Regions from separate parts of the Acidovorax sp. GW835-FHT14B10 genome, predicted to be linked through region 3. Evidence: predicted binding sites of a transcription regulator. Region 3 holds the regulator's gene; each other region holds the start of a gene.

What was found. The regulator sigma-54, encoded in region 3, starts transcription at its own class of promoters, with help from an activator protein. The targets are predictions, from matches to a motif close to TGGCANGNAANCTGCTTT.
Region 1: a site for sigma-54 is predicted at 8,475-8,492, ahead of AC1Q5S_RS08080 (ammonium transporter). Genes of this name have one in related genera too.
Region 2: a site for sigma-54 is predicted at 4,028-4,045, ahead of AC1Q5S_RS18445 (PEP-CTERM sorting domain-containing protein). Genes of this name have one in related genera too.

The regions. Positions count from the first base shown of each region.
Region 1 covers NZ_JBXAGC010000008.1:15,302-25,597, forward strand. Annotated here, with positions in the region: gene AC1Q5S_RS08040 (hybrid sensor histidine kinase/response regulator) at 1-219, opposite strand, end outside; gene AC1Q5S_RS08045 (response regulator) at 222-857, opposite strand; gene AC1Q5S_RS08050 (hypothetical protein) at 1,021-1,578, shown strand; gene AC1Q5S_RS08055 (GNAT family N-acetyltransferase) at 1,699-2,217, shown strand; gene AC1Q5S_RS08060 (methyltransferase) at 2,228-3,376, shown strand; gene AC1Q5S_RS08065 (hypothetical protein) at 3,434-3,949, opposite strand; gene AC1Q5S_RS08070 (tRNA dihydrouridine synthase) at 4,213-5,166, shown strand; gene AC1Q5S_RS08075 (phospholipase D family protein) at 5,174-7,039, opposite strand; gene AC1Q5S_RS08080 (ammonium transporter) at 7,202-8,404, opposite strand; gene mnmH (tRNA 2-selenouridine(34) synthase MnmH) at 8,650-9,699, opposite strand; gene selD (selenide, water dikinase SelD) at 9,757-10,296, shown strand, end outside.
Region 2 covers NZ_JBXAGC010000029.1:26,158-36,453, forward strand. Annotated here, with positions in the region: gene AC1Q5S_RS18435 (acyl-CoA dehydrogenase) at 65-1,903, shown strand; gene AC1Q5S_RS18440 (VanZ family protein) at 1,912-3,084, opposite strand; gene AC1Q5S_RS18445 (PEP-CTERM sorting domain-containing protein) at 3,309-3,989, opposite strand; gene AC1Q5S_RS18450 (SDR family oxidoreductase) at 4,459-5,250, shown strand; gene AC1Q5S_RS18455 (PaaI family thioesterase) at 5,429-5,851, shown strand; gene AC1Q5S_RS18460 (NADP-dependent oxidoreductase) at 5,962-6,978, shown strand; gene AC1Q5S_RS18465 (GNAT family N-acetyltransferase) at 6,981-7,448, shown strand; gene AC1Q5S_RS18470 (glutathione S-transferase family protein) at 7,510-8,442, shown strand; gene AC1Q5S_RS18475 (SDR family oxidoreductase) at 8,600-9,505, shown strand; gene AC1Q5S_RS18480 (MFS transporter) at 9,549-10,296, shown strand, end outside.
Region 3 covers NZ_JBXAGC010000012.1:8,731-19,026, reverse strand. Annotated here, with positions in the region: gene AC1Q5S_RS10940 (THUMP domain-containing class I SAM-dependent RNA methyltransferase) at 1-931, opposite strand, end outside; gene AC1Q5S_RS10935 (acyl-CoA thioesterase) at 1,118-1,546, opposite strand; gene AC1Q5S_RS10930 (RNA polymerase factor sigma-54) at 1,622-3,211, opposite strand; gene lptB (LPS export ABC transporter ATP-binding protein) at 3,211-3,978, opposite strand; gene lptA (lipopolysaccharide transport periplasmic protein LptA) at 3,990-4,637, opposite strand; gene AC1Q5S_RS10915 (thiol:disulfide interchange protein DsbA/DsbL) at 4,735-5,391, opposite strand; gene AC1Q5S_RS10910 (SPOR domain-containing protein) at 5,470-6,120, opposite strand; gene argS (arginine--tRNA ligase) at 6,133-7,842, opposite strand; gene AC1Q5S_RS10900 (PsiF family protein) at 8,220-8,507, shown strand; gene AC1Q5S_RS10895 (DUF2214 family protein) at 8,595-9,041, opposite strand; gene AC1Q5S_RS10890 (LysR family transcriptional regulator) at 9,096-10,019, opposite strand; gene AC1Q5S_RS10885 (malate synthase G) at 10,293-10,296, shown strand, end outside.

The sequences.
Region 1 (10,296 bases), on a different contig from region 3:
CAGCAGGTGCGAGACCAGCCAGGCGGCCAGCGCCTGTGCGTCGACCCTGCTGCCCATCACCCACAGGGTGCCCAGTGCCGTGGCCAGCGAGGCCAGCAGGGTCATGGGAAAGTTCTGCCGCAGCAAGGCGACCTGCTCGCGCAGGACGTCATCGCACTCCCAGCGCAGGGACGGCCAGGGCCAGCGCAACGCGATGCCCAGCGCTTCAGCCGGCGTCATGCTCAGACGGCGTCATGCCGTGGCGGCAGCGACAGGCCCAGCCGCTGCGCTGTCAGCAAGGCTGCGCTGCGGCTGTTGACGCCCAGCTGCGCAAAGATGGCGGCCACATGCACGCGCACCGTGTTCTCGCTCAGCCCCAGGTCGCGCGCAATCACCTTGTTGGGCTTGCCGGTGCACAGCAGCGAGAGCACATCGAGCTGGCGTGCCGTCAGCGAGGGCGCGGCCGGGGCACGGGTGGTGGCGGCGTTGCCGCGGTGGGGGGGGAAGCAGGGCGCGCCCGACAGGGCGCAGGTGATCGCCTCCAGAATGTCCTCGCCGCTGGCCGACTTGGGCAGGAAGCCGTCGGCGCCGCGCATGCGGGCCTCGTACACGGCGTCGGGTGCCACGCTGGCGGATACCAGCACGATGCGCGCCCGGGGGCAGGCCTGGCGCAACAGGCGCAGGCCGTCCAGGCCGCTCATGCCGGGCATCTGGATATCCAGCAGCACCAGGTCCGCGTCGTCCAGCTGCAGCGCGCAGGCCTCGGCCACCGTGCCGGCCTCGGAAATGCAGGTCACCGCGGGGTGGTCCTGCACGATCAGGCGCAGCCCGGTGCGAAACAGGGTGTGGTCGTCAACAAGCAGCAGGCTGGCGGGCATGTGGCGAGTATTGCGCACAACGCCCGGGCGTGCGCCTAGTCCATTTGTGCGATGGACGCACCGGCGTGCGCTTTCTAGACTGTGTCCCAGGCGTTGTGAGGGTTCGCCGCTGGGCCGCAACGTGCCACCGATCCTGTCTTGGTTGTCCAAAAAGAGGTTCATCATGAGTGCCAGTGCTTTGCATTTTGCCGCCGGAGCTTCCGCAGCCCGCCCACACATGGCCCATCCGCGCACCGTGGCAACGGTTGCGGGTGCTGGCGTGGGGGGCAACACCGTAGCCCAGCTGGTCCAGGAAAACTGCCCCCATCTGCTGCCATCGGTCGGCGTGGTCATGGAATACCTGGATACGCAGGCGGGCACCTGGCAGTTTTCGCTGGATGACGGGCAGACCTGGCGCGCCATTCGCACCGACCTCATCAACCGGCCCGGCCACATGGGCCTGGCGCTCGATCACGGCGCGCGTTTGCGCGTGGTGCCCCTGGGCACCAGCCGCGAGGGCGCGCGCATGGTGTTCCATGCCGTGCAGCGCAGCCATGGCCCCGGCAACGGCAGTTATCGCCCCTACGCGCCGGACGAGCGCGAGGACGCCTCGCACAGCGTGACGCTGGTGCTGCGCCTGGGCGCCATCAACGGGGTGCCGCCGGCCGTGAAGGTGCCGCGTCCGCGCAACAAGCGGGCCCTGGCGCAGGGTGCGCGTGCGGCTGCGCTGACGCTCGCCTGAGGGTGGGTGCAGGGGCCGTGCAGGCCCCCGGATTAACCGACGGTGCAGGGTGAAAAAGCGTTTCGGCGACAATGCCGGTCCTTTTTGTTTTTCCACTCCCTGTTTTCGTTCGGTTTTTCCATGTCCAGTATCCAGGTTCGTCCCGCCACGCTTCGCGATGCCAAAGCCATTGCACAGATCCATACCGTATCCGCCCAAGAGGCTTACAAAGGTCTGGTGCCAGACGAGCAGTTGAAATCCATGTCGGTCGAAAAGCGCCAAGCCTACTGGCGCGAGGCCATCGAGTATTGCGAGCCCCAGGTGCAGGTCGCCATCGATGGTGAAAAGATCGTCGGTTTTGTCGGCTATGACCGCTCGCGCGATGAAAAATCCCGCCCCACCACCGGTGAAATCTGGGCCATCTACGCGGCGCCCACCCATTGGAACCAGGGCGTAGGCCTGGCCTTGTGGGACGCCGCCCGCGATGGCCTGCACGAAGAAGGCTGCACCAACGTGACCGCGTGGGTGCCCCTGCGCAACGAACGCGCCATCCGCTTCCATGAAATGGCCGGCTTCAAGCGCGAACTCTCCACCGCCAAGACGGCCGTGGTGGGCGGCGTGAAGATCGAGGAAGTGCGCCTCAAGCGCCCCATCAACTAAGGCCTTCTGCATGATCTCCTGGAGCGACTCGGGCCAAGCCCACGAAGCCCGCTGGCGCTCCGAAAGCGGGGCGGCCGCGCCGCGCCGCGTGGTGGTGGCCGATGACACACTGCCTGCCGACACGGCCTATCGGCTCGCCTGTGAAGGCACCGGCCTGCTGTGGCAGGGCGACTTCCAGAATGCCCGCCTGCTGCTGCAGGCCCTCATGCGGCGGGTGGACCGCAAGCCGCCCAAGGCGGCGGCCAAGGCCGCCCAGAAGATAGCGGCGGCCACGGCGGCCGAGGTGTTTCACCTGCACCGCCAGGCGCAGGCCCAGCGCGCACGCGTGCTGTCGGCCTTGCTGATCCCGCTGGAGGGCGATTACGGCATTGCGCTGCGCCGTGCGCCCGACCTGCGCCAGCCTTGCACCGAAGCCTGGGGCCCCGCCACAGGCGAGCGCTCGGTGGCCTCGCTGCGCGAGCTGCTGGGCCTGGTGGGAGCGCACGAGTGGCGCAAGAAGGGCGTGGAGGTGCCCGCGCTGGGCGCCGCGCCGAACAACCGCATCCATCCGCATTACGGGGTGTTTTCGCCCGTGCGCGGCGAATATGTGGACCTGGTGGCCGCGGCGGCCCTGCCGTCGAAGGCGCTGGCCTTTGACATCGGCGTGGGCACGGGCGTGCTGTCGGCCCTGCTGGTGCGCCGCGGCGTGCAGCGCGTGGTGGCCACCGAGAACGCGCCGCGCGCGCTGGCCTGTGCCCGCGACAACCTGCAGCGCCTGGGCGTGCTGCCGCAGGTCGAGCTGCAGCCGGTGGACCTGTTCCCCGCCGGGCGCGCACCGCTGGTGGTGTGCAATCCGCCGTGGGTGCCAGCACGCCCCAGCTCGCCCATTGAACATGCCGTGTACGACGAGGGCAGCCGCATGCTGCGGGGCTTTCTGGCGGGGCTGGCCGATCACCTGGAGCCTGGCGGCGAGGGCTGGCTGATTCTGTCGGACCTGGCCGAGCACCTGGGCTTGCGCTCGCGCGAACAGCTGCTGGGCTGGATCGCCGCGGCCGGCCTGCAGGTGCTGGGCCGCGCGGACATGCGCCCGCGCCACGCCAAGGCGACCGACGCGGGCGATGCCCTGCACGCGGCCCGCGCGGCGGAAGTCACCTCCCTGTGGCGCCTGGCGGCGGCCTGAATCGCGCCTGTCCCCCGTCCATGTGAGAGAGACGGTGCATCGGTTTGCGCTGCCTGCTCAGTCGCTCATGGCGGCCGACAGCGCGCGTTCTGGCGGCTGTAGCTGCTCCAGGCGTTCGCGGATGCCCTCGGCGCGCTCCGGCCCGGCCACCTTGGCCACCTCGGCAATCAGGGCTTCGCCCACTTCCAGCATGCTCTGGCGGTCGCGCGCTGCGCGCAGGGCCGCGTGGTAGGCGCGGGCCAGATCGGGGTCGCGGCGGGCAAACAGGCGCTCGGACAGATCGAACAGGTACATGCGCGTGCCCGCCAGGGAGCGCAGGGCTTCGGTCGGTTCGGAGGGCGCTGGTGGCGCGGGGGCGGCAGTGCCTGTGGCGTCGGTGGTGGCCAGATCGGTGAGGTAGCCCTCGCGCAGCAGGTGCTCCACCATCTGCGCGCCGATTCCGTTGTACATGGCCTGCAGTTCGGCCAGGGGCCTGCCGTCCGCCAGCAACAGCAGCGAGCGTTCACGCAGGCTCAGGGTGCGAACGCCGGGCGAGAGTTCACGGCGGGCTTTTTCGGTTCGTTGGAGCAACATGGGTGCGCGGATCACGGAAGGGGAGTGCACGCATTCCAGCAGCGCGCGATGACGCTGTCATGACCTGCCTGGCGCCCGGCATGGCCGGCCGGTCCACGCGCCGGACTGCCGCACAATGGCGGGCTCTGCCGCGGCCTTCGGTGGGGTGTTGTTTTGCTATGTTTATAGTAGCTGTTGGCGCCTTCTGCATAAGCGCAAGGGTGTGTTTTCTTGTCAATTTCCTCTGAAAATCCTCCGGCCTGCCCTGGCGGGTGGACCGTCCCATGACCCTGCTGCTCGCCCCCATGGAGGGGCTTCTGGATTTTGTGCTGCGCGATGTGCTGACCCGCGTGGGCGGCGTGGACCGCTGCGTGTCCGAGTTCATCCGCGTCACCGGCACCGTGCTGCCCGACAAGGTGTTTCTGCGCTACCTGCCCGAGCTGCGCCATGGCGGGCGCACGCTGGCGGGCGTGCCGGTGCGCGCGCAGCTGCTCGGCTCCGACCCGGCGTGCATGGCCGACAACGCGGCCTGCCTGGCCGCGCTGGGGCCCGAGGGGATCGACCTGAACTTTGGCTGCCCGGCCAAGGTGGTCAACCGCCACGGCGGCGGCGCGGCGCTGCTGCAGGAGCCTGAACGCATTGCCACGCTGGTGGCCGCCGTGCGCCGCGCCGTGCCGGCCCACCTGCCGGTGTCGGCCAAGATGCGCCTGGGCTTCAACGATGCGAGCCTGGCGCGCGAGTGCGCGCAGGCCATGCAAGCCGGCGGCGCCAGCGAGCTGGTGGTGCATGCGCGCACCAAGGCCGACGGCTACCGCCCGCCCGCCTACTGGGAGCAGATTCCGGCCATCCGCGCGGCCGTGCGCATTCCCGTGGTGGCCAATGGCGAGATCTGGACCGTGGCCGATGCGCAGCGCTGCCGCGCGGAGTCGGGCTGCGACGCCCTCATGCTGGGCCGTGGCATGGTGGCCGACCCCGGCCTGGCCCGCGCCATCCGCGCTGCAGACCGGGGTCAGCCCGGCACCGACCCGGTGGCGTGGCCGGCATTGCTGCCGCAGCTGGCGGCGTTCTGGCAACTGGTGTGCAACGACCTGGAGCCACGCCAGAGGGCCGGCCGGCTCAAGCAATGGCTCAATCTGCTGCGCCGCCGCCACCCGCAGGCCGAGCAGGCCTTTCAGCAGGTACGCACCATGACCGATCAGCGCGCCATCACCGCCTGGGTGGCTGGCTTGCAGCCTTGAGGCCGGGCTACAGCAGATGGTCGGGGGCCAGCGGCCCCAGCAGCCACAAGATCAGCCGCAGCGGCAGGCTGGTGTCGGGATCGGCGGTGGCGTCCGGCAGCTTGCTGCCTTGCGGCGCCCGCCAGACCAGGCCACCGCCGGCCTGCTGCTCCACCTGCCATGCGGCCGCGCGCAGCGCCTGCTCGATGCTGGTGCCAGCCTGGCGTGCCAGCATGGTGCTGCGGATCAGCAGCGCGATCTCAGTGTTGTGCTTTTGCGAGCGCATGTCCAGGTTCATCGAACCCACGGCCAGCAGCTGGTTGTCCATGATCAGCAGCTTGGAGTGGAGCATGGCGCGCGAAGACCCGGCGCTGCCGCCACTGCCGCCGGTGGCGCTGAAGGCCCGGCGCAGGTCGGTGGCCTCGCTGTGCATCTCGTACAGTTCGACGCCCATGGCCAGCAGCGCCTTGCGGTGGCGCGCGTAGCCGACATGGGCGATGGGCGCGTCATTCGATGCCAGCGAATTGGTCAGCACGCGCACCCGTACGCTCCGGGCCCGCGCCGCGGCAAAGGCGGCGGTGATCTCGGGTCCGGGAACGAAATAGGGTGAAACGATGAGCAGGTCGCGGCGGGCCTGGCCCATGAGCTGCAGCAGGCCGTCCACCACGGTGTCTTCCCTGGCGTCCAGATCGTCAGCCGAAGCACTCTGTGCTGCGCCCGGGGCATCGCCGGCAGGCGCATCGCCGGCAGGGCCGGGGCGGGGGGTTTTGGCGTTGCGCTGCTGGGCCACCGCCTTCGCCACCGTGATGCCCGGCGAGGGCGTGGTGGGCTGGGGCACCAGCGGCTGAGTGGCGGCGGAGGACTCGGCCGGAATCTTGGCCGGCTTGTCCACCAGCACCACGGCGGGGGCCCACACGAAGCGTGCGGCTTTCAAGTCGAGCGGCCGGTGGTCCCAGACCCGGCTGCGCCGGGACTGGCTGGCGGCCGTGTCGGCGTCGGGGGCCACCGGGGTGGAGGCCGCGGCCAACGGGCTGGAGGCGGCCGCGCGCACCGGGGCAGGTCCGGCGCGGGCGTCTGGCTCCTTGTCGGTGGTGGCAAGCGACGAGCGCAGGGCGTCCAGCTCTTTGGGCGTGATCAGCGACTGCACAGGGTAAGCGCGCTCGTTGTTCCAGTAGCTGTCGAAGCTGCGCGACAGATCCTTCACGATGGGGCCGGCCGCCAGCACATCGAGGTCGACAAAGTTGCCCGATGTGTCGTGGCCGAAATAGGCATCGCCCAGGTTGCGCCCGCCGGCCACACCCATGGCGTTGTCGGCGATGAAGAGCTTGTTGTGCATGCGCTGCTGCACCCGCGAAAAATCGCCCAGGGCGCTGACCATGCGCCACACGGTGGAGTTGCGGGCGCCCGCCACCGGGTTGAACATGCGCATTTCGATGTTGGGCTCGAAGGCCAGGCGCATCACCTGCGCGTCTTTTCCGGTGCTGTGAAAGTCGTCCAGCAGCACGCGCACGCGCACGCCGCGCCGGGCGGCGGCGATCACACCGAGCAGCAGCCGCTCGGTGCTGGCGTCGGCGTGGATGGCGTAGTACTGCAGGTCCAGCGTTTTCTGTGCCGCTTCCACCAGGGCCAGGCGGCTGCCATAGGCCGCCTGGGGGCCAGCCAGCAGCAGAAAGCCCGACTCATGGCGCGCATTTTCCGCCGCGCGGCGCTCGTCCACCAGCGTGGCCAGCGGAATGCCGGCCGTGGTTTCGAGCGCTGTAGAGACGGGGCGCTCTACATTCTTGGGCAGTTCGGCGCAGCCACCCAGCGCAAGAATGAGCAGGGCAGCCCACCATGGCGGCCGGTGCCGGCGCAGCAGCGTGGGGAGAAAGCCGGAAACAAGGGCGAGGGTCATGGGTGGGCGTAGCGGCATGAATCGGTGGCGGGCACTGCCAGCGGGGTGCGTCCCAGCGTAGCGGGCCGCGCGCCCGGTGGATGTCAGACGTGGCGCCGTCGTTTCAACATACCAAACCAAGCTCTCGGGGCACGGCGCATCCGGGCCCTGGCGGCTGCAGGCTTACCAGCTCACTTCGCGGTCCGGCGTTGCGCTGATCTTGTGGATCGACAGGTCGGCACCGTCGAACTCCTCTTCCTGCGACAAACGCAGGCCCAGCGTGGCCTTGAGCACGCCATACACCAGTGCACCGCCCAGCAGCGCCCACACCACGCCCATGGCCGTTCCCAAGAGTTGCGCCCACAGGCTGACACCGCCCAGCCCACCCAAGGCCTTGCTGCCGAAAATGCCTGCGGCAATGCCGCCCCAGGTGCCGCACAGCCCGTGCAGGGGCCACACGCCCAGCACATCGTCGATCTTCCAGCGGTTCTGGGTGAGGGTGAACATCACCACAAAGATGCTGCCGGCCACGCCACCCACCACCAGCGCACCCAGCGGGTGCATCAGGTCAGAACCCGCGCAAACAGCCACCAGGCCAGCCAGCGGGCCGTTGTGCACAAAGCCGGGGTCGTTCTTGCCCAGCACCAGCGCGGCCAGCGTGCCGCCCACCATGGCCATCAGCGAGTTGACCGCTACCAGCCCCGACAGTTTGTCCAGCGTTTGTGCGCTCATCACATTGAAGCCGAACCAGCCCACCACCAGCACCCACGCACCCAGCGCCAGAAAAGGGATGTTGGAGGGGGGATGGGCCGAGATGGCGCCATCCTTGCGGTAGCGGTTGGCGCGTGACCCCAGCAGCAGAACGGCGGGCAGGGCAATCCAGCCGCCCACGGCATGCACCACCACCGAGCCGGCAAAATCATGGAAGGCGGCGCCGGTAAGGGCGGCAATGCCGGCCTGGATGCCGAAATGCCCGTTCCAGGCAATACCTTCAAAAAACGGGTAAACAAAGCCAACAATGACGGCTGTTGCCAGCAGTTGTGGCCAGAACTTGGCGCGCTCTGCAATGCCACCCGACACAATGGCCGGAATCGCCGCCGCGAAGGTGAGCAGGAAAAAGAACTTCACCAGTGCAAAGCCGTTTTGCTGGGCCAGCGCCTCCGCGCCCACCAAGAAATGCGTGCCATAGGCCACGCCGTAGCCCACCAAGAAATACACCACCGTGGACACCGAAAAATCCACCAGGATCTTGACCAGGGCATTTACCTGGTTCTTTTTGCGCACGGTGCCCAGCTCCAGAAACGCAAAACCGGCGTGCATGGCCAGCACCATGATGGCGCCCAGCAATATGAACAAGGCATCGCCGCCCTGTTGGTGTGCATTCATAACTTCCTCGTGCTCTGAATTGATCTGTTCTGGTGCAATCTGAACGCAGGCGCCAGACTTGCACCAAAATCAAGCAATAAACGCGCCAAAAAAGCCATGGAGGTGCACGGCCAGTTCGCCCCATCATGGGGCGTTGCCTTGAAAAATAGGGATGGAAAATGGCTATGGCGCTTTACGGGCAAGCGCGAAAAGCGATCTTTGTTGATGGCCAGTGAAGCCTGTAGCGCAGCCCGGTGCCGGGGAAGTCAACCCAGCGCCAGCAGTTGCTCGGCCAGGGCATCAATGCCGGCCGCAGAAAGATCGTCGCTGGCCAGGCTGTGCCGCGTGGCCCACTGGTGCAGGTGCGTGCTTTGCGAGCGGGCATAGAGCGGGTCGTAGTGCAAGGCCACCAGTTCGGCAAACAGCGGAGCCAGCGCACGTGCCTCGGCCCACTCTTGCCAGCGCGCAATCACCTGCTTGCCGTGCAATTCCTTGAGCACACCCAGTTGGCGGGTCAGCAGGGCCGGGTCGTTGCCCAGGTTGGCGTAGTCGCGCAGCAGAAAATCCAGCCGTGCCGGCACACTGGCGGCGATCTCGATACAGGGGCTGGCGCGCAGCCGCTGCACCAGGGGCTGGGGCACCGCCAGGCGACCGATCTTGCTGCTTTCGGCCTCGACATAGATGGTGCGCTGCAGATCCAGGGGCTCCAGCGCATGCAGCAGGGTGGTCTCGAAGGCGGTTTGCGAGGGCTGTTCCACCCCCGGCCAGGCGCCCAGCACCGATCCCCGGTGGCGGGCGCAGGCCTCCAGGTCGAGCACCTGCGCGCCGCGCGCGGCCAGGGCCTGCAGCACGCGCGTCTTGGCGCTGCCGGTGGGGCCGCAGATCACACGCAGGGGCAGCTGCGGCGCCAGCGCGGCCAGCCGGTCTATCACATGGCGGCGCCAGGCCTTGTAACCGCCGGCCAGTTGCTGGGCATCCCAGCCCACCAGGCGCAGCCAGGTCACCATCGAGCCGCTGCGCATGCCGCCGCGCCAGCAGTACACCAGGGGCTTCCAGCTGGCGGGTTGGTCGGCAAACTGCGCGCGCAAATGCCGCGCCAGATTGGCTGCCACCATGGCTCCACCCACGCGCCGCGCCTCAAAGGCGCCTTGCTGCTTGTAGATGGTGCCGACGATGCGGCGCTCGTCGTCGTCGAGCACCGGGCAGTTGATGGCGCCGGGAATATGGTCAAGTGCGTATTCGGCGGGCGAGCGCGCATCGATCAGGGTGTGAAATGCATGGCGATCCGCCACGCGCACGGGACCGCGGTGGCTCATGGCGCCAAGCCCTTGCCCCGCGCGGGCCGGCGGCCGGCTGGCACAATCGCGCGCACCATGACTGTTGATTCAAAACCCATTCGTCTTACCCAGTTCTCGCACGGCGGCGGTTGCGGTTGCAAGATAGCGCCGGGCCTGCTACAGGAGATTTTGGCACGCGCACCGCAGGGCATCGTGCCACCCGAACTGCTGGTGGGCACCGAAACCAGCGACGATGCGGCCGTCTACCGCCTGAATGACAGCCAGGCGCTGGTGGCCACCACCGATTTTTTCACCCCCATCGTTGACGACCCCTACGACTTTGGCCGCATCGCCGCCACCAATGCGCTGTCCGACATCTACGCCATGGGCGGCACCCCCATCATGGCGCTGGCGCTGGTGGGCATGCCCATTGCCCAGCTGCCGCCCGAAGTGATTGGCCGAGTGCTGGAAGGCGGCGCCGCCGTGTGCCGCGATGCCGGCATCCCCATCGCGGGCGGGCATTCGATCGATGTGCTCGAACCCATCTATGGCCTGGTGGGCCTGGGCCTGGTGCACCCGCAGCGCGTGCGCCGCAATGCCGACGCGCAGGCGGGCGATGTGCTGGTGCTGGGCAAG
Region 2 (10,296 bases), on a different contig from region 3:
TGCCGCCGGTCCGCGTCACCCACCGGACACGCGATAGCCCGATGCGGCTCCCATAATTTCCCGCATGACGACCTCCCTGCGCTCCACCCTCGATTTTCTGCTCTACGACTGGCTTCAGGCCGAGTCGCTCAACACGCGCGAGCGGTTTGCCGACCATTCGCGCGAAACGTTTGATGCCGTGCTCGACACCTGCGAGCGCATCGCGCGCGAGAAGTACGCGCCGTTCAACCGCACGGTGGACACGCAGGAGCCGCATTTCGACGGCGAGCGCGTCACGCTGCCGCAGGCCACCAAGGATGCCTACGACGCCTATGCCGCCTCGGGCATGCTCAGCGCGGCGCAGGATTACGACATTGGCGGCATGCAGCTGCCTTACACGGTGGATGCGGCGGCCAATGCCTTCTTTGCCGTGGCCTCGATCAGCATCAGCTCCAGTCTGCTGAGTGTGGGCAATGCCAACCTGCTGATGGTGCACGGTACGCCGCTGCAGAAGCAGGTGTTTGCGCTCAATGAATTCTCGGGGCGCTTCTCGGGCACCATGTGCCTGTCGGAGCCGCAGGCGGGCTCGTCCTTGAGCGATGTGGCGACACGTGCCGTGCCGGATGGTGATGGATTCGAGGTCGACCCGCTCGGCCCGCGCTACCGCCTCACGGGCCACAAGATGTGGATTTCGTCGGGCGAGCATGAGCTGTCGGAGAACATCGTCCACCTCGTGCTGGCCAAGATTCCGGGGCCGGATGGCAAGCTGGTGCCGGGCACGCGTGGCATTTCGCTGTTCATCGTGCCCAAGAAGCTGGTGGATACCGAGGGCCAGCTGACTGGCGTGCGCAACGACGTGGCACTGGCGGGCCTGAACCACAAGCTGGGCTGGCGCGGCACCATCAACACGCTGCTCAACTTTGGCGAAGGCAAGTACCCGGTGCAGGGCAGGGCGGGAGCGGTGGGCTACCTCGTGGGCCAGCCCGGCAAGGGCCTGGCGTGCATGTTCCACATGATGAACGAGGCGCGCATCGGCATCGGCATGGCCGCCACCATGCTGGGTCTGGCGGGCTACTACGCCAGCCTGGATTACGCCAAGAACCGCCCGCAGGGCCGTCTGATGGGTGCTGGCGGCAAGGACGCCGCCCAGCCCCAGGTGCGCATCATCGAGCACGCCGACGTGCGCCGCATGCTGCTGGCGCAAAAGAGCTATGGCGAGGGCGCGCTGGCGCTCAACCTCTTCTGTGCCCGCCTGGTGGACGAGCAGCACACCGGCGCACCCGAGGCCGCCGACGAGGCGCGCCTGCTGCTGGAAGTGCTGACCCCCATTGCCAAGAGCTGGCCCAGCGAGTTCTGCCTGGAGGCCAACTCGCTGGCTATCCAGATCCACGGTGGCTACGGCTACACGCGCGACTTCCCCGTGGAGCAGTACTGGCGCGACAACCGCCTGAACATGATCCACGAGGGCACGCACGGCATCCAGGCCGCCGACCTGCTGGGCCGCAAGGTGCTGATGGAAAACGGCCGGGGCCTGCAGCTGCTGGCCGCGCGCATGCAGGCCACCATGGCGCAGGCCGCCGCCGTGCCCGTGCTGGCGCCTTATGCGGCGCAGCTGGGCGATGCGCTGCAGCAGGTGACCGCCGCCACGCAGGCCGCCTGGGACACCGGCAATCCGGCCGAGGCCCTGGCCAACGCCGTGCCCTACATGCAGGCCTTTGGCCACATGGTGCTGGCCTGGACCTGGCTGGATGTGGCACTGGCCACGCTGCGCGCGGATGCTGCGCTTTCAGTAGCTGCTAGCGCAGGAAGGTTGGGCGCTGCACGCTATTTCTACCATTACGAACTGCCGAAGATGGGTGCCTGGCTCAACGTGGTGAACCGCCGCGATACCACCTGCGCCGCGCTCGGCGAAGAGGCGTTTTAGGGCAACGCTCACACCGCAGCCCTGTGCGTACCGCGCGCCGGGGTGCAAGCGGACAGCAGCCAACCCATGCCCACGGCCAGCAGCACCGACGTGATTTCGGCCGTGCGGGTGGGCAGATAGCGCTGCGTCCATTCGCAAACCAAAGCGAGCACCGCCGTGCAGAGGGTCATGCCTGCCAGCAAGGCCCCGTTGCGCACCGTGCTCCAGAGCATGGCGCCAAAGCACAGGCACTCCAACGCGCGCGCCGTGATGGCAGACTGCACCCAGGTCGAGAGCGTGGAAGCAAACGGCATCCATTCCATGTCGGCCGGCGGCGTGCGCCACGCCCAGGGCCAGAGGGCGTCGAGCAGGTAGGTGGCCAGGGCCGCCCATGTTGTGGCTGCCCAGCGTGCCCCAGGCGCCCACGTATCCAGCCACCGCCACAGCAACCAGCCGCCCCCAATGCCCAGCACCACCGCCATGCCCGGCGACTGACCCACGACCACGAATTTGCCTGCCAGCACCGCCAGTGTGGCCAGCAGGGCCAACGTGTGTGCGCGGTGCGCCAGATGGGCGGTGCGGGCCAGGTGCGCAATGGCAGACAAGCCAATCACCGCCATACCCACATGCAGCAGCATGCGCCGCGGTTGCCACAGGTCTTGCTGCCACAGCGACTTGACGTTCTGTGCCACCGAGGAAACGTCCAGCGTGGGAATCAGCGGATACAGCTCTGCCACCCACCACAGCACGATCAGCACCAGCGTGAACCGGTCGGCATCGGCCCAACCCTGGTGCCGGTTCAGCAAGTGACCCACACGCCACCGTGCGGCAAACCCTGCGCCCCAGCCCAGCGCATAGCCCGCCATGTTGAAGATGACATCTGAAAGTGCTGGGGTGCGGGGCAGGAATTTTTGCAGCCATTGCAGCGCGCTGGCCAACACTATCGCCGCCGCCAGCCAGGCGGCAAAAAACACCCACTTGCGCGGACGCTCCAGCCCAGCCCAGCCCAGCAGCCCACCCAGCGGCACAAACAACGCGATGTTTTCGACCAGGTCCACCAGACCGATGCGGCCGCTCCAGATGAACGCCTGCGGCGCATTGAAGTTCCACTGGAAGGGGAACAGCGAGCCATACGCAACGAGCAATACAACCAGCGCCAGCGCGATCGGGAGGCCTCGCGAGCGATCATCGACAGATTTCATGGGCGCCTCGGGTCACTGAATCCGGGATCACACCATACATCACCTTGCAGTGGGCCCTGCGCTGGCCGCGCTCGACTTGGATGCTATAAAAATATAGCTGTCAGCGCTTGCTGGATGGGCGCTGCATGCTATTTTTGCGCTGATAACTGCCGAGAATTGTTGACGGCCTGCCACGGGTGCGCACGCCCGACGATGTCTCGCGCGCCGGGCGGGCGGGCAAACGATCAGCGCTGTTGGCGGCGGCGAATCGATGCAAGCCCTGCGAGAGCAACTCCGAGCAGCGCAAGCGAGCCGGGCTCGGGCACATTGTTGGGATCGTCAGGGTTGTTGGCCGAGCGGCCGAAGCGCAGGTCGTCAAACCCAAGAATGTCGTTTGTCGCATTGAAAGTCACGCTGGAGATCAGCTGACCGTAGTCAATGAAGCCAATGAAAGCGCCGCCACCGTTGATCGCTGAGGGCATGTTGATGGTCTGTGTGACCGAGGAACCATCCACGTAATTGATAGTTTGCTGCGGAACCAGATCTGTCTGCAGGCCGTTTACGAAAAAGCCGAAAGCATCCACTGCGTTGACGAAGGAAAAAGTGACCGAGCCGCCACTTACGGTCCGGAAGAGTGCGCCACCTGCAGTGGTATTGAATCCGCACACGGCGCCACAGCCGGGGGTTCCGGTGTTGGTCGTGCCGCCGGTGATGGTCAGGTTGGCAGGCAGGGGGGATTCGAAATCCACGGTGTTCAGTGCGCCAGCCACCGAAAGGAACGATGCCGCGGCTGCGGTCGAGTTCACCATTTGCGCGAGCGTGGTCACATTATTGTCTGCGGCCAGATACGTCACTGGCGCAGCGTGCACAGCAAGGCAGGCACTCGCCACAATGCCTGCGATAGCGAGTTTTTTTGTCATCGACATGGTGGTTCTCCCGGATGGTTTTCTCAAGCCACTGTTACAAAGCACGCTTTGTGCCAACAAACAAAGTCGTTATTAATCAATGACTTGCTTTTTTTCAGCCGTCGGTAACGTCTTGGCTGTAAATAATTCCGACGGATCAACAAGGCGATTACGCCGAGCCGGGGTGATGGGCTGTCGGCTTCACTTTGTGAATGGCATTGCAACCGCGCAAGCGTGGGTTCTGTGGACGGGGCTGGCGAAGGAATTCTGGCGAACCCGACGTCGCACGCCAGTGTTGAGCGGGCCTTGACACCTGGGCTGTGCGCTTTTGCACTGGTGTTCCTGGCCGATTTCTGTACCACGCAGCTCTCATTCGCGACTTCCAATCGCCCAGGCGACAGACCCCGCCGCCGCGCCAACGCACAATGCATCGCAACGCAGTGCCAGGCTGGTTGCTGGCAGCGACCCCATTCAAACCAGGAGACAAGACATGACCCGCACCATCCCACAATTGTTTGACCTTACCGGCAAGACGGCCCTGGTCACCGGGGGCTCGCGCGGGCTGGGCCTGCAGCTGGCGCACGCGCTGGGGGAAGCCGGTGCCCGGATCATGCTGAGTTCGCGCAAGGCGTCGGACCTGGAGGAGGCCACGGCCGAACTGCAGGCCGCCGGCATCGATGCGCGCTGGATCGCCGCAGACTGCGCGCAAGAGGCCGACATCCGCCGCCTGGCCGACGAAACCCTGCAGCGCATGGGCGATGTGGACATCCTGGTCAACAATGCCGGCGCTGCCTGGGGTGCGCCCGCCGAAGACCACCCGGTCGATGCCTGGGACAAGGTGATGAACCTCAACGTGCGCGGCTACTTCATCCTGAGCCAGCACATTGCCAAGCACAACATGATTGCGCGGCGCAGCGGCAGCATCATCAATGTGGCATCCATCGCGGGCCTGGGTGGCAACCCGAGCGGCATGAACACCATTGCCTACAACACGTCCAAGGGCGCGGTCATCAATTTCACGCGGGCGCTGGCCGCCGAATGGGGCAAGTACAACATCCGCGTCAACGCGATCTGCCCGGGGTTTTTCCCCAGCCGGATGACGGTGGGCACCCTGAAGGCCATGGGCGAAGAGGCGCTGGCTGCCCATGCACCGCTGGGCCGCCTGGGCGACGACGAAGACCTCAAGGGCCTGTGCGCCCTGTATGCCTCGGATGCGGGCAAGCACATCACCGGCCAGTGGCTGGCGGTGGATGGCGGGGTGAGCGTGGTCACCGGTGGCTGAGCCTGCGGGCGCTGCCTTTTCGGGGGTGGCGCGTTCGGCGCGGACTGCCTTGCGGGCTGGACCGGTGCAGTGCTGCGGTGGACGGCCCCAGGGGCCATGCGCCCATGCGGGCCGCACAGGTTGCCGCCGCGGCACAAGGGCTATTCTTTGTGTCTTTTCTTAAACCCTGGAGTTGCCTGTGTTGAATTTTGGTGCCGATATCCCCTTTGTCAGCCATCTCGGTTTCAGACTGCACCGCATGGCGGGGGGCGAGTCCGAGTTGCATTACGAAGCGCTCCCCGAGCACCTGAACTCATTTGGCGTGACCCACGGCGGCGCGTCGATGGCCTTGCTGGATGTGGCCCTGGCCACCGCGGCGCGCAGTGACATGCCCGACTTTGGCGTGGTCACCATCGAGATGAAGACCAGCTTCATGCAACCCGCGCGCGGGCCGCTGGTGGCCAAGGGGCGTCTGATCCACCGTACCGCCAGCATCGCTTTTGTCGAAGGCACGGTGTTCGACGCCGAAGGCCGTGTCTGCAGCCACGCCACGGGCACGTTCAAGTATGTGCGGCGCCAGCCCGCCCAAGCCGATGGGCAGCGGGTGATTTCGACGGATTGATGGGGGATCCGGCCGCTGGATGCCCTGAACCAGGTTTGAATCAAATCGGGCTTTTGCGCAAATTTATAAGCGCAAGAAGCTATTAAAAAAGTAGCAAAAAGGAGTCATTCATGCCACGCAACCAACAAATCGTGCTCGACAACCGCCCCCAGGGCGAGGCCGTGGCCAGCAATTTCAAGCTGGTGGCCACTGACACCCCCGCGCTCCAGGAGGGCGAAGTGCTGGTGCGCCACCATTACCTGAGCCTTGATCCCTACATGCGCGGCCGCATGAACGACAGCAAGAGCTACGCGGCCTCGCAGCCGCTGGGCGAGGTGATGATCGGTGGCACCGTGGGCGAGGTGGCCGAGAGCAAGAACTCCAAGTTCGCCGTGGGTGACAAGGTGGTGGGCATGGGCGGCTGGCAGGAATACAGCGTGGTCGATGGCAATGCCGTGGGCGCGCTGCGCAAGGTGGACACCACCCATGTGCCGCTGTCGCACTACCTGGGCGCCGTGGGCATGCCGGGCGTGACGGCCTGGTATGGCCTGGTGAAGATCATCGAGCCCAAGGCAGGCGATACCGTGGTGGTGAGCGCCGCCACGGGTGCCGTGGGCAGCGCCTTTGCCGCGCTGGCCAAGGCGCGCGGCTGCCGCGCCGTGGGCATTGCGGGCGGCGCCGAGAAGTGTCGTTATGCGGTGGAAGAGCTGGGCTTTGACGTGTGCATTGACTACAAAGAGCACAGCGACGTGAAGGCCATGTCCAAGGCCCTCAAGGATGCCTGCCCGAACGGCATCGACGGCTACTTTGAAAACGTGGGTGGCTGGATCATGGACGCCGTGATGCTGCGCATGAACGCCTTCAGCCGCATCGCCCTGTGCGGCATGATCGCCGGTTACGATGGCCAGCCCTTGCCCATGGCCAACCCCGCGCTCATACTGATCAACCGCATGAAGGTTGAAGGCTTCATCGTGAGCGAGCACATGGAGGTGTGGCCCGAGGCCCTGCAAGAGCTGGGCACCCTGGTGGGCACCGGCAAGCTGCGCCCGCGCGAGACCATTGCGCAAGGCATTGCCGCGGCCCCCGAGGCTTTTCTGGGCCTGCTCAAGGGCAGGAACTTCGGCAAGCAGCTCGTCAAGCTGGTCTGAACATGGCTGCCTTGCCGCCCGTGCTGCGCTGGACCTGGGCCCGCTTCGACGACCTGGGCGTGCATGCCCTGCATGATGCGCTGGCCCTGCGCTGCAAGGTGTTCATCCTGGAGCAGGGGCCCTACCAGGACCCGGACAGTGCGGACAAGCAATCCTGGCACCTGCTGGGGTATGACGATGCCGGGGCCTTGCAGGCCTGCCTGCGCGTGGTGGACCCGGGCGTGAACTACCCCGAGCCCTCCATCGGGCGCGTGGTCACGGCCCGCGCGGCGCGCGGTGGCGGCATGGGGCGCGCGCTCATGGTGCAGGGGCTGGACCGCTGCCAACAGGTCTGGCCGGGCAGGGCGGTGCGCATCAGCGCGCAGGCGCATCTGCAGCGTTTTTATGGCAGCCTGGGGTTTGTGGCGGTCTCTGACGTGTACCTCGAAGATGGCATTCCCCACATCGAGATGCTGTGGAGCCCGCCCTGAGCAGTGCCGGCGCTGATGCCTGCACGGCCATTTGTTTCAATGCTTGCACTGGAGATTGCCCATGACCGCACTGATCCTGCACCATTACCCCTCATCGCCTTTCTCGGAAAAGATCCGTCTGGTGCTGGGCTTCAAGCAGTTGCCCTGGAAGTCGGTGATCATCCCCAGCATCGCGCCCAAGCCCGATGTGGTGGCCCTCACGGGCGGCTACCGCAAGACGCCGTTCCTGCAGATCGGCGCCGACATCTACTGCGACTCGGCGCTGATCTGCGAGGTGCTCGAACATGAGCACCCCGAGCCGGTGCTGTTTCCACCCCATCTCAAGGGCGTGGCGCGGGTGTTTGCACAGTGGGCCGACAGCACCCTGTTCCAGAGCGCCATGGCCTACAGCCTGCAACCGCGCGGCGCCCAGGCGCTTTTTGCCCATGTGGCGCCCGAGGTGGCCCAGGCCTTTGGCGACGACCGCCGCCAGATGAGTGCCGGCATGCCGCGCCTGCGCCCGCAGGACGCCACGGCGGCCTACCGTTCCTATCTGCGGCGCCTGGCGCACATGGTGGAAGAACATGATTTCACCTTTGGCGCCGAGCCCTGCGTGGCCGACTTTGCCGCCTACCACCCGCTGTGGTTCACGCGCCAGTGCGTGCCGGTGATGGCCGACATCTTCCAGGCCACGCCCGCCGTGCTGGAGTGGATGGACCGGGTGGCGGCCCTGGGGCACGGCCGCATGGAGAAATTCAGCGCCGCCGACGCCATCACGGTGGCGGCCGGTGCCGAACCCTTGCCGGTGGTGAACGACGTCTTTCAGGACGAGCACGGCATTGCGCTGGGGGACGAGGTCACGGTGGCGGCCGAGAGCTTTGGCACCGAGCCCACCGCGGGCACCCTCATCGCCGCCACACGCACGCGCTACAGCCTGCGCCGCACCGATCCGCGTGCCGGCACGGTGCATGTGCACTTTCCCCGTATTGGCTATGTGTTAAGGGCATCCCCCTGAGCGGCTGCGCCGCTTCCCCCTTCTCTCGGCTTCGCCGGGAAGGGGACGACGCCTTCGCAGCGGGGCGGCCCTTGCTCGGCGTCCCGCGCGACGGGCAGCGCCCCGTTCCACGGCCTCGCACCATTCCTCAACAGAAATTCTTCAGGAGACACGCAACATGATCGACAACTTTGCTGGCAAGACCGCCGTCCTCACCGGCGCAGGCTCGGGCTTTGGCCTGGAATGCGCGCGCATTGGCGCCCGCCTGGGCATGAACCTGGTGCTGGTGGATGTGCAGCAGGACGCACTCGATGCCGCCGCTGCCGAGATGCAGGCAGCAGGCGCCCAGGTGCTGGCCCGCAAGGTGGATGTCTCCAGCGCCCCCCAGATGGAGCAGTTGGCCGCGGATGTGGCGCAGCGCTTTGGCGCACCGCACCTGGTGTTCAACAACGCTGGCGTGGGTGCGGGCGGTCTGGTATGGGAAAACTCGGTCAAGGACTGGGAATGGGTGCTGGGCGTGAACCTCATGGGCGTGGTGCACGGCGTGCGCGTGTTCACGCCCATGATGCTGGAGGCGGCCAGGAAGGATCCGCAGTGGCGCGGCCACATCGTCAACACCGCCAGCATGGCGGGCCTGCTGGCGCCGCCCAACATGGGCATCTACAACGTGAGCAAGCACGCCGTGGTCAGTCTGTCGGAAACGCTGTACCAGGATCTTTCACTGGTGACGGACCAGGTGGGCGCCAGCGTGCTGTGCCCGTATTTCGTGGCCACGGGCATCAACGAGAGCCAGCGCAACCGCCCCGATGGGCTGGCGGGCGACAAGCCCACCCAGAGCCAGCTTATCGGCCAGGCCATGACCAACAAGGCCGTCAGTTCCGGCAAGGTGACGGCCGCCGAAGTGGCGCAGAAAGTGTTTGACGCCGTGGCGGCCAACCGGTTCTATATCTACAGCCATCCCAGGGCGATAGGCGCAGTGCAGACCCGCATGGAAGACATACTGCAGGCCCGCAACCCCACCGATCCCTTTGCCGACAAGCCCGCGCTGGGAGCGCAGCTGCGCGCAGCATTGCGCACCGACTGAGCCTGCGAGCCCTCCGTGGCGCCACGCAGTGGCGTCTGAACCGATGAATCCAGCCAACCAAGCCAACCAAACCAGCAGCGAGCGAACCGACGGCCTGCCCCCGCCAGCGCGCAACCGCGCCATGCTGGTCATCATTCTGGGTATTGCGATGGCAGTGCTCGATGGCAGCATCGTCAACCTGGCCCTGCCTGGCATTGCGCGCGAGCTCAACGCCAGCGCGGCCCATGCGATCTGGGTGATCAACGCCTACCAGATCGCCACGCTCGTCATGCTGCTGCCACTGGCGTCGCTGGGCGAGCGACTGGGGTATCGGCGCGTGTACTTCGTCGGCATGGCGCTGTTTGCGCTGTCGTCGGTGGGGGCCATGCTGGCCGATTCGCTGGCCACGCTGATTGTGGCCCGGGCTGTGCAGGGGCTGGGTGCGGCCGGCATCATGAGCGTGAATGCCGCCCTGGTGCGGTTGACCTATCCGCGTGCGCAACTGGGGCGCGGCCTGGCGATCAATTCCATGGTGGTGGCGCTGGCCTCGGTGGCGGGCCCGTCGGTGGCTGCGGGCATCCTGTCGGTGGCGCCGTGGCCCTGGCTGTTTGCGCTCAACCTGCCCCTGGGGGCCTTGACGCTGTGGCTGGGATGGCGGGCGCTGCCCTTCAATCCACCCAGCGCGGTGGTGCAATCCCGCCCTGCGGCCCTGGATGTCGTGCTCAACGTACTGATGTTCACGCTGATCTTCGTGGGGGGCGAGCGGCTGGGTGCTGCCCACAGCGCGGGGCGGGCCGGCGCCTCTCCCGAGG
Region 3 (10,296 bases):
TGAGCAGCATCACGCCGGGCTGCTCGCAGGGCGGCATGCGCTGCAGGGCATCGCCACCGCGCAGCTGCACGGCATCGGCCACACCCGCGCGCTCGGCGTTGCGCTGGGAAAAATCGACCATGCGGAAGGCAACATCACTACCAAAAATGGGTACAGCGCTTTTCTGTATGGTGCCTTCAGCTTCGTTTTTAATAGCAGTCCAGACATGGGCCTGGAACGGCAGCAGTTTCTCGAACGCAAAGCGCCGCAGCATGCCGGCCGGGATGCGGCAGGCGATCTGGGCCGCCTCGACCACGATGGTGCCACTGCCGCAGCAGGGGTCGTACAGGGGCTGGGGGTTGTCGCCCAGCGGGTCCCAGCCGCTGGCGGCGATCATGGCGGCGGCCAGGGTTTCCTTCAGCGGGGCGTCGCCCTTGTCCTCGCGCCAGCCGCGCTTGAACAGCGGCTCGCCCGAGGTGTCGATGTAGATCGTGGCCTCGTCGGTGGTCAGGTGCAGGTGGATGCGCACGTCGGGCCACTGCGTGTTCACGTCGGGGCGCACGCCGCTCTTGGCGCGGAACCGGTCGGCCACGGCGTCCTTGACCTTGAGGCCCGCGAAGTTCAGGCTTTGCAGCGGGCTGTGCTGCGCCGTCACCTCGACCTTGAAGGTCTGGCGCGTGGTGAACCAGATCTCCCAGGCCACGTCGCTGGCCATGCCATAGAGGTCGCTCTCGGAACGGTAGGGTCGGTGCGCCAGTTGCACCAGCACGCGCTGGGCCAGGCGGCTGTGCAGGTTGAGCAGCAGCGCATCGCGCCACGAAGCGCGCAGCAGCACGCCGCCCCGGCCGACCAGCAGGTCTTGCCCGGTAAGGCCGGTGATGGCGTGCACCTCGTCGGCCAGGTAGCCCTCGACGCCGGCGGCGCAGGGCAGAAAAAGTTGGAGTTGGTTCATAAGACTGGCCGAAAGGATACGCGCTCAGAGGCTGAGAGTTTTTCGGCCGTGTCTGCAAGGCATGTCAAAACGCGCCGGATCTAGGCGCAAAACGCAGCCATAGCTCGGGCTATGGCGAGTATTTGCAACGACGAGCCGGTGTGTTTTGGCGTGCAAGGCGGGCATGGATGAAAGACTCTCAGCCTCTCAGGCCTGCAGCAGCAGCTGGCGGATGGATTCGGGAATCGGTGCCACCTTGCGGTCGGTCTTGCCGATGAAAACGATACCGGTCTTGCCGCGCGCCACTTCGCGGCCCTGGGTTTTCTCGGTCATGCGAAAGACCAGATCGAAACCATAGCGGTTGAAATCCACCGGAGTCATCTCGACGCGCATGGTTTCACCATGGAAACCTTCAGACCGGTACTGCGCCACGATGTCACCCACCACGATGGACAGGCCACCCACATCGGCCTCGGGGAAACCCAGCGACTGGAAAAAGCGCACACGCGCCTCGGATACCAGGCTCAGCAGCTGCGCATTGTCGAGGTGCCCGCCCTGGTTCACGTGGCTGATGTAGATCTGCAGTTCGGTGGCAAAGCCGAAATGCGCGGGAAGGTCGAAGACGATACGGGCCATGGCGTGGAAAGCGGGGTGACGGGAGAAAAAACAGCAAACAGGGCACGCTGTGGCAGGCACGCGCCCCAAAGAAGGCTACAGCGCCTTGCGCAGATTGGCCGGTGCGATCTTGAGCGCCTCGCGGTACTTGGCCACCGTGCGGCGCGCGCACTCGATGCCCTGCTCCTTGAGCATCTCGGCGATCTGGCTGTCGGACAGCGGCTTGGCGGGGCTTTCGGCCGCCACGAACTGCTTGATCAGCGCGCGCACCGCCGTGCTCGATGCGTTGCCGCCGGTTTCGGTGCCCAGGCCCGAGCCAAAGAAATACTTGAGCTCGTAGGTACCGATCGGCGTCGCCATGTATTTGGCGGTGGTCACGCGGCTGATGGTGGATTCGTGCAGCCCCAGCTCGTCGGCAATGTCGCGCAGCACCAGCGGGCGCATGGCCAGCTCGCCGTGGGTGAAGAAGTTCTTTTGCCGCTCGACGATGGCGCGCGAGACGCGCAGGATGGTGTCGAAGCGCTGCTGGATGTTCTTGATGAACCAGCGCGCCTCCTGCAGGCGCTGCTGCATGCCCTGGTGGCCCTCGCCACCCTTGTGGCCGCGCAGGGCGCCGGCGTAGATGTCGTGCACGCGCAGGCGGGGCATCACGTCGGGGTTGAGCTGCACGATGAAGTTGTGCTGGCCATCGCGCCCGTTGGCGCGCCCGGATTTGCGCACGATGACGTCGGGCACGATGATGTTGCGCTCCACATCGGCAAAGCGGCGGCCCGGGCGCGGCTCCAGGCGGGCGATCAGCGCCATGGCGGCGCGCGTGCGCTCTTCGCCATCGCCGCACGCCTGCGTCAGGCGGCGGATATCGCGGCGGGCCAGCATCTCCAGCGGCTGCTGGCACACGCGCAACGCGGTCTGCACGGTCGCAGGATCGATCTCGCTGTCTTCGTCGGCGGCCAGGGCCTTGAGCTGCAAGGTCAGGCACTCGGCCAGGCCGCGCGCGCCCACGCCCACGGGCTCCAGGCTTTGCAGCAGGCGCTGGGCCACGGTGAAACGGTGCACCAGTTCTTCGATCTGCTCCAGATCGTCCGGCCCGGCCAGGCCGATGGCCAACTCTTCGAGCGGTTCTTCGAGGTAGCCGTCGTCGTTGAGCGATTCGATGAGAAAGCGCAGCGCGGCGCGGTCCACTTCGGACAGGCGCAGCGCCAGCGCCTGGCGGTGCAAGAAGGCCGTCAGTGATTCGTGCGAGCGGGCCAGCTCGGTGGCGTCGGCCTCGTCGCCTTCGGCGTCGTTGCGGTTGCGGGCGGGCGCATCGCCGCCCCATTCGGCGTCATTGGGCGCCATTTCCACCGTGCCGTCGCCGCTCCAGTCGGGCTCGTCCGCACCGGCGCTGGCCGGCTCAGCATCATTTGGGTTTTCAACGCTTGTGTTGCCTGTGCTGGCAACCCCTGAAAACAGAGCATCGTCGGCGCTGTAGTCGTCGGCCTGCGCGGGCGTGTCGGCGGCGTCCAGGCCGAACTCCTCGCGTGGCGCTTCCTCGGCCGTGCGCTCCAGAAAAGGGTTCTCGTCGAGCATCTGCTCGACTTCCTGCGACAGCTCCAGCGTGGACAGCTGCAACAGCCGGATGGATTGCTGCAACTGGGGTGTGAGCGACAGGTGCTGCGAAACGCGCAGCGAGAGACCGGGTTTCATCACATTCTGAAGTGCTCGCCGAGATAGACCCGGCGTACTTCGGCGTTGTCAACGATCTCGGAGGGCGTGCCCTGCGCCAGAACGCGGCCGTCGCTGATGATGAAGGCGTGGTCGCAGATGCCCAGCGTTTCGCGCACATTGTGGTCGGTGATCAGCACACCGATGCCACGGGCCTTCAGGAAACCGATGATGCGCTGGATCTCGATGACGGCAATCGGGTCGATGCCGGCGAAGGGCTCGTCGAGCAGAATGAAGCGCGGCTGGGTGGCCAGCGCGCGGGCGATTTCGACCCGGCGGCGCTCGCCGCCCGACAGGGCCAGGGCCGGCGATTCGCGCAGATGGTCCACGCGCAACTCCTGCAGCAAGGCGGTGAGGCGTGCTTCGATCTCCTTCCTGGCGAGCGGCTTGCCGTCGTCGCCCCGCTGTAGCTCCAGCACGGCGCGCACGTTTTCCTCGACGTTCAGCTTGCGAAAAATCGACGCCTCTTGCGGCAGATAGGACAGCCCCAGACGCGAGCGCCGGTGGATGGGCATGTCCGCCACCGAGTGGCCATCGATGCGGATGTCACCGCCATCGCAGCGCACCAGGCCCACGATCATGTAGAACGAAGTGGTCTTGCCCGCGCCATTGGGACCGAGCAACCCCACTACCTCGCCCTTTTGCACGACCAGCGACACATCCTTGACGACCTTGCGGCTGCCATAGGACTTTTCGAGGTGCGCGACTTCCAGGCGGCTGCCCGCCTGGGTGTCAGGGCTTGTGTTCACGGTCGCTGCACTCACTTGCTTGCGCCGCCGAGGGTGTTGCTGGGGCGCAGCACCGGCCCGCTGGCCGCAGGGGCTGGGGCAGCGGCAGGAGGCTGCTCCTTGGGCGACAACACGGCGCGCACGCGCCCGCCGGGGGCCGGCGCTTCACCCGCTGCACTGTTGGCCGATTTCTTCTGGCCATCGACAGTGAACACGTCGGTGAGGTTGTTGTAGACGATGACGGCGCCCGAGAGCTGATCGGTCACCACCGATTCCCGGTAGCGGCGCATTTCGGCACGGGTGATGAAGCGCACATTGTCGGCACGGCCGTCGTACTCGATGACCTCACCCTCGCCCTCGATGAACTCGTCCGGGGCACCGGCCACGGTGTCGCGCTTTTGCCGGAAGAATGCGCGCTTGCCGGGTTCGGCCGTCACCACGCCGTACTGGTAGCCATCGGCATCCTGGCGCACATCCAGTTGCGCACCGCGCAGCACGATGGTGCCCTTGGTCATGACCACCCGGCCCGTGAACACGCTGGTCTGCTTGAGCTCATCGTGGCGCAGCGCATCGGACTCGATGTTCATGGGCTTGTTGCGGTCGGCCTTTTCGGCATGGCCCACGCCAGGGGCGCAGGCCAGGGCCGAGAGCAGCAGGATCGGGAGGTATCTTTTTTTCATGAGGCACAAATCTTGCGTTCATTGTAGCCACGCACAGCGCTGGCGCCCATGAAAAAGCCCGCAAACGCGGGCCTCTCGAACGGGGGCAAATGTGGCATCAACCCTTGCGCGCCACGCCCGCCAGATACTCCACCACCTGCAGCACGGTCTGCATGCTGCCGGCCATGGTGCCATCGGTATAGAACCGGCCGGCCACGCCCATCGAAGGAACGCCTTCCACGCCATAGCCCTCCTGCAGCGCCGAGGCGCGGCGCACCTGGCTGGACACCGTGAAGGAGGTGTAGACCTCCTTGAACTTGGCTGCGTCCACCCCCTGCTGGGCCACCCAGGCGAAGATGTCCTCGTCCTTGGCCAGCTTGAGTTTTTCGACGTGGATGGCGCGGAACACCTTGGCGTGCAAGGTGTCGAGCTTGCCCATGCCTTCGAGCGCGAAATACAGCTTTTGCTGGGGTACGAAGCTGGCATTGAAAGCCACGGGAATGCGACGGATGCTGAGATCCTTGGGGGCTGCCTTGACCCAGGCATCGAGCGCGGGCTCAAAGGAGTTGCAGTGCGGGCAGCTGTACCAGAAGAACTCGATCACATCGACCTTGCCGGCGGGCGCATCCGGCGCCAGGGGCTTGGCGAGCCTGGTGTAGTCCTTGCCCTCCTTGAACTGGCGCGCCTGCGCCATGGCCGGCGTGGCCAGCGGCAGGGTCAGGGCGGAAGCGGCAACCACCGAAGCGGTGGACAGGGAAAACTCGCGGCGTTTCATGACGGGGACACTCCTTGTTCTGGTCTGGGGGTGTGAGAACGCCCCCACGAAAAAGTTCAGGCGATGGCGATGAACATCCTAGCGCTGGACACGCACCATCGCGGACTCGACGCCGGCGCCTTCCAGCTTTTCCTTCAGCTGCTCGGCATCGTCGCGCTTGGAAAACGGGCCCACGCGCACGCGGTACATGGTGCGGCCATTCTGTTCGCGCTCGCTCACGCGGGCTTCCCAGCCCAGCATGGCCAGTTTGGCGCGCTGCGCATCGGCCCCAGACTGGGTGGGGAACGCCCCGGCCTGTACGAAATAGTCAAACGGATCGACCGCCGCCGACCTGGCCTTGGCCAGGTCGCCCAGCGGGTCCGCCGAGGCGGCAGGCTTGGCGTCGGCCTTCGTGGCGGGCTTGGCCTCGGCCGTTGCAGGCTTGCTGGCGGGCGTGCGCGCAGCGGTGGCATCGGCGGCCGGGGCCGTGCCATTGGCACTGGCCGACGCGGCGGCGGCCGGAGCCGGCGGGCGCGCGGGGTTCTTGCCGTAGAGCGGCGAGTTCGGATCCCAGTTCTTGTTCTTCTGGGCCTCGGCGGCATCCTGGTCCACGCCACGCAGGCCGCCCTTGTTCAGGAAAGGCACAGGCACCTTGGTCACATACACGGCCACGGCCAGCGCGGCACCCAGGCCCACGACGACCCCGACGATGAACCCGATGATGGCGCCACCCGTCTGTTTTTTCTTCATGGTAGTAACTGCTTACATTCTGGCTGGAGCCGATACGCCCAGCACGGCCAGGCCATTGTGCAACACCTGCGCGGTGGCGGCGACGAGGGCCAGGCGTGCCTTCTTCACGGCCTCGTCGTCCACCAGGATGCGCTCGGCATCGTAGTAGCTGTGGTAACTGGCGGCCAGGTCGCGCAGGTAGAAGGTGACGTCGTGCGGCGCCTCGCCCTGCGCGGCGGCGGTGAGCATCTCGGGGTATTTGGCCAGCTGCAGCATCAGCGCCTGGGCCTGCGGGCCTTCGAGGGCCGACAGATCCACATCCTTCAGCGCCGCCATATCGCCACCGCCCGCCTCTTGCCAGGCGCGCAGCACCGAGCAAATGCGCGCATGGGCGTACTGCACGTAATAGACCGGGTTGTCGTTGTTCTGCGCCACGGCCAGGTCCACGTCGAAGGTGTACTCGGTGTCGGGCTTGCGGCTCAGCAGGAAGAAGCGCACGGCGTCCTTGCTGGTCCACTCGATCAGGTCGCGCAGCGTGACGTAGCTGCCCGCGCGCTTGCTGATCTTGACCTCTTCGCCCCCCTTGACCACGCGCACCATGGTGTGCAGCACGTAGTCGGGGTAGCCCTGCGGAATGCCGACGTCGGCCGCCTGCAGGCCGGCGCGCACGCGGGCGATGGTGCCGTGGTGGTCCGTGCCCTGGATGTTGACGACCTTGGTGAAGCCGCGCTCCCACTTGGCGATGTGGTAGGCCACATCGGGCACGAAGTAGGTGAAGGTGCCATCCTGCTTGCGCATGACGCGGTCCTTGTCGTCACCATAGTCGGTGCTCTTGAGCCACAGCGCGCCGTCCTGCTCGTAGGTCTTGCCGTTGGCAACGAGCTTGTTCACCGTGGCCTCGACGCGGCCGCTGGTGTACAGACTCGATTCGAGGTAATACTCATCGAAGTGCAGGGCGAAAGCCTGCAGGTCCTTGTCCTGCTCGTTGCGCAGGTAGGCCACGGCGAACTGGCGGATGTTGTCATAGTCCTCGACATCGCCGTTGGCGGTGAACTCACGGTCGTCGGCCTTCACCGTGGCCCGGGCCTTGAAGGCCTCGGCGATGTCGGCAATGTAATCGCCGTTGTAGAAGTTCTTGGCCAGCGGGTTGTCGCTGTCGGTGGGCCAGCAGTCATCGCCCGGTTGGAAACCCTTGGCGCGCAGCTGCGTGCTTTTGGTGAGGGTGTCGATCTGCACGCCCGCGTCGTTGTAATAGAACTCGCGGTGCACCTTCCAGCCCTGCGTGCCGAACAGGTTGCAGATGGCATCGCCTAAAGCGGCCTGGCGGCCGTGGCCCACATGCAGCGGGCCGGTGGGGTTGGCCGACACGAACTCGACCAGCACCTTCTCGCCCCGATCGGCCTGGTAGCCAAAGCGCGCGCCAGCGGCCAGCACCTCGCGCACCACCTCCTGCTTGGCCGCGGGCTGCAGGCGGATGTTCAGAAAACCGGGGCCGGCGATCTCGATGGCGGCCACCCAGCGCTGGAAGGCGGGTGTGGCCTCCAGCGCGGTCTTGAGCTGCTCGCCCAGAGCGCGCGGGTTGAGCTTGAGCGGCTTGGCCAGCTGCATGGCGGCGGTGCAGGCGAAGTCGCCATGGGCCGCAACCTTGGGGGATTCAAACGCCGCCTTGGCACCAGCGCCGGGGGACAGGATTTCCAGCTCGGCAGCAAGGGCCGCGAGCAATTCATTTTTGGCTGTGAGCATCGGCGGATTTTACGGGGCGGCCAGCACAGGCCATCCAGCACCCAGGCCAGCGCACCCCGGCGGGCATGCGCGCAGGCTGGCGGCGCCCCCAGGCAGAATGGCGCATCCCACCCATTGCCGAGGAAATTGTGCGCATGCCGCCCCAGCCCATCGTGCTGTACCGACGCCGCTGGACCCTGGCGTTTCAGGCGCCTTGCACGCAGCCGCTGCGCCCCGGCCCCGCATGCTCTGAAAAATCACCGCACACCGCACACCGCACACCGCCCTCGCCGCAGGTCGCGCGGTTGTTTTCACGGCTGGCCCGCGTTGTCGCGCAACACGTTCTATGGTGCAATGCCACCGGGACCCCCCATAACGTATTCACACCAGGAGATTCCATGCAAAAGCTTCTTTCCCTGACCGCGCTCGGCCTGGCTTTGTCGCTGGGTTTCAGCGCCCACGCGGCAGAGAACACCCCCGCTCCCACCAAGCAGCCATCCAGGATGGCGACCTGCAACAAGGATGCCGGCGAGATGAAGGGCGATGAACGCCAGGCCTTCATGAAGACCTGCCTGAGCAACAAGCCGGCCACGCAGCAAAGCAAGATGAAAACCTGCAACGCCGACGCGGCCGGCAAGAAGGGCGATGAACGCAAGGCCTTCATGCGCGAATGTCTCAAGAAATGAGACAACAAGCGCTCTGGACATGAAAAAAACCGCCGGCGCTGCCAGGCGGTTTTTTTCTGCCCGCCGCAAGCCACGGCCCCGCGCGGCCTACCAGCCGCGCGCCCAGAACACGGCAATCACCGCCACCACGGGCAGCACATGCGACTGGATCATGACGAGACGGCGCACCCTGGCAACCTCTTGCGCACCGGGCAAGGCCCCCGTGCTGCGCAGGTCGCGGCGCCAGCGCCGGAACGACAGCGTGGGCCAGATGGACAGCAGCGCCATCGCCACGAACAGCGTGATCTTCACATGAAACAAGGGCTGCGAGACATACCAGGACATGCCCTTGATGCCCCACACCACGCGCGCCAGGCCCGTGAGCAGCAGCACGAACGCCGTCACGCCGTAGATCACATCCAGGCGCACCAGCCGCTCCACCACGGCGGCATTGAGCCATTCGATGCGGCACACCGCCGCCTGGCTCGACAAAAAGACCACCAGGGTCAGGATGGCCACCAGATGCAGGGCGGCCAGAACGGCTTCGAGAGTCATTGCAGATCCTTGTAAACCCCGGCACAACAGTGCGCCGCGCATCACCAGGGTGGGTTACGCAGCCGTCCAGAAACCGGGCTGGCTGTAATTGTGCTTGAGGAAATCGATCCACAGGCGCACACGCAGCGGCAGGTGCTTGCGCTGGGGAAACACCACGTAAATGCCATTGGGCGGTGCGGCAAACTCCTCCAGCACCTCCACCAGGCGGCCCGCGGCGATTTCCGCCTCCACCTCCCAGGTGCTGCGCCAGGCCAGGCCGTAGCCCGCCAGGCACCAGTCGTGCAGCACCTGGCCGTCCGAACAATCGAGCGGCCCGCCCGGCTTGAGGTGCACCACCTCGCTGCCGCCCCCCTCGGCGGGCATGCGAAACGCCCAGCCGCGCGTCTGCGAGGCCTCGCTCGACAGCGTGAGGCAATCGTGCGCCGACAACTCGCCCGGATGGCGCGGTGTGCCATGGCGCTGCAGGTAGGCGGGCGTGGCCACGCAGAGGCGACGGTTGTCGGCAATGCGTACGCTCACCAGCGACGAATCGGGCAGGTCGCCCACGCGCACGGCGCAATCAAAGCCCTCACCGGCCAGATCCACCACGCGGTCGCTGAGGTTGAGCGAGATCGTCACATCGGGGTGTACCGTGCGAAAGCGCGGCACCAGCGGCGCCACATGGCGGCGGCCAAAGCCGGCGGGCGCGGTGATGCGCAGGTGGCCCGTGGCCTTCACCCCCCCTTCCGACACGCTGGCCTCGGCATTGGCCACGTCGGACAGCAGGCGCTGGCAGTCCTCCAGAAAGGCGCTGCCCTCGTGCGTGAGGCTGATGCGCCGCGTGGTGCGCACCAGGAGCTTCACGCCCAGGTGTTCTTCGAGTGCATCGAGCCGGCGCCCCATGATGGCGGGCGCCACGCCTTCGGCCTTGGCAGCGGCAGTGAGGCTGCCACGCGTGGCCACCGACACAAAGGATTCGAAGGCCTTGAGTTTGTCCATGGCGCTGATTATGGAGACAAGTGGCAGCCGCGCCACCGGGTGGTGGTGATCGAGAAGTTTCAGTCAAACATGCCTCTAGCGCTTGCTCAATAAGCGTTAATAGCTATTGTTTTTGTATTAAACAGCCACCCTACTTTTGCAAAAAAGTCATTGGTTTCGAGATATTCAAAGACTTTATGCCACCAAACAATTGCAATACAGTCTCTCCATGGCTCGCGCCAGCGGGCCCAATGGCTGGTTCCCCCTTTATTTCTCCACCTTAGGCATCGCACCATGA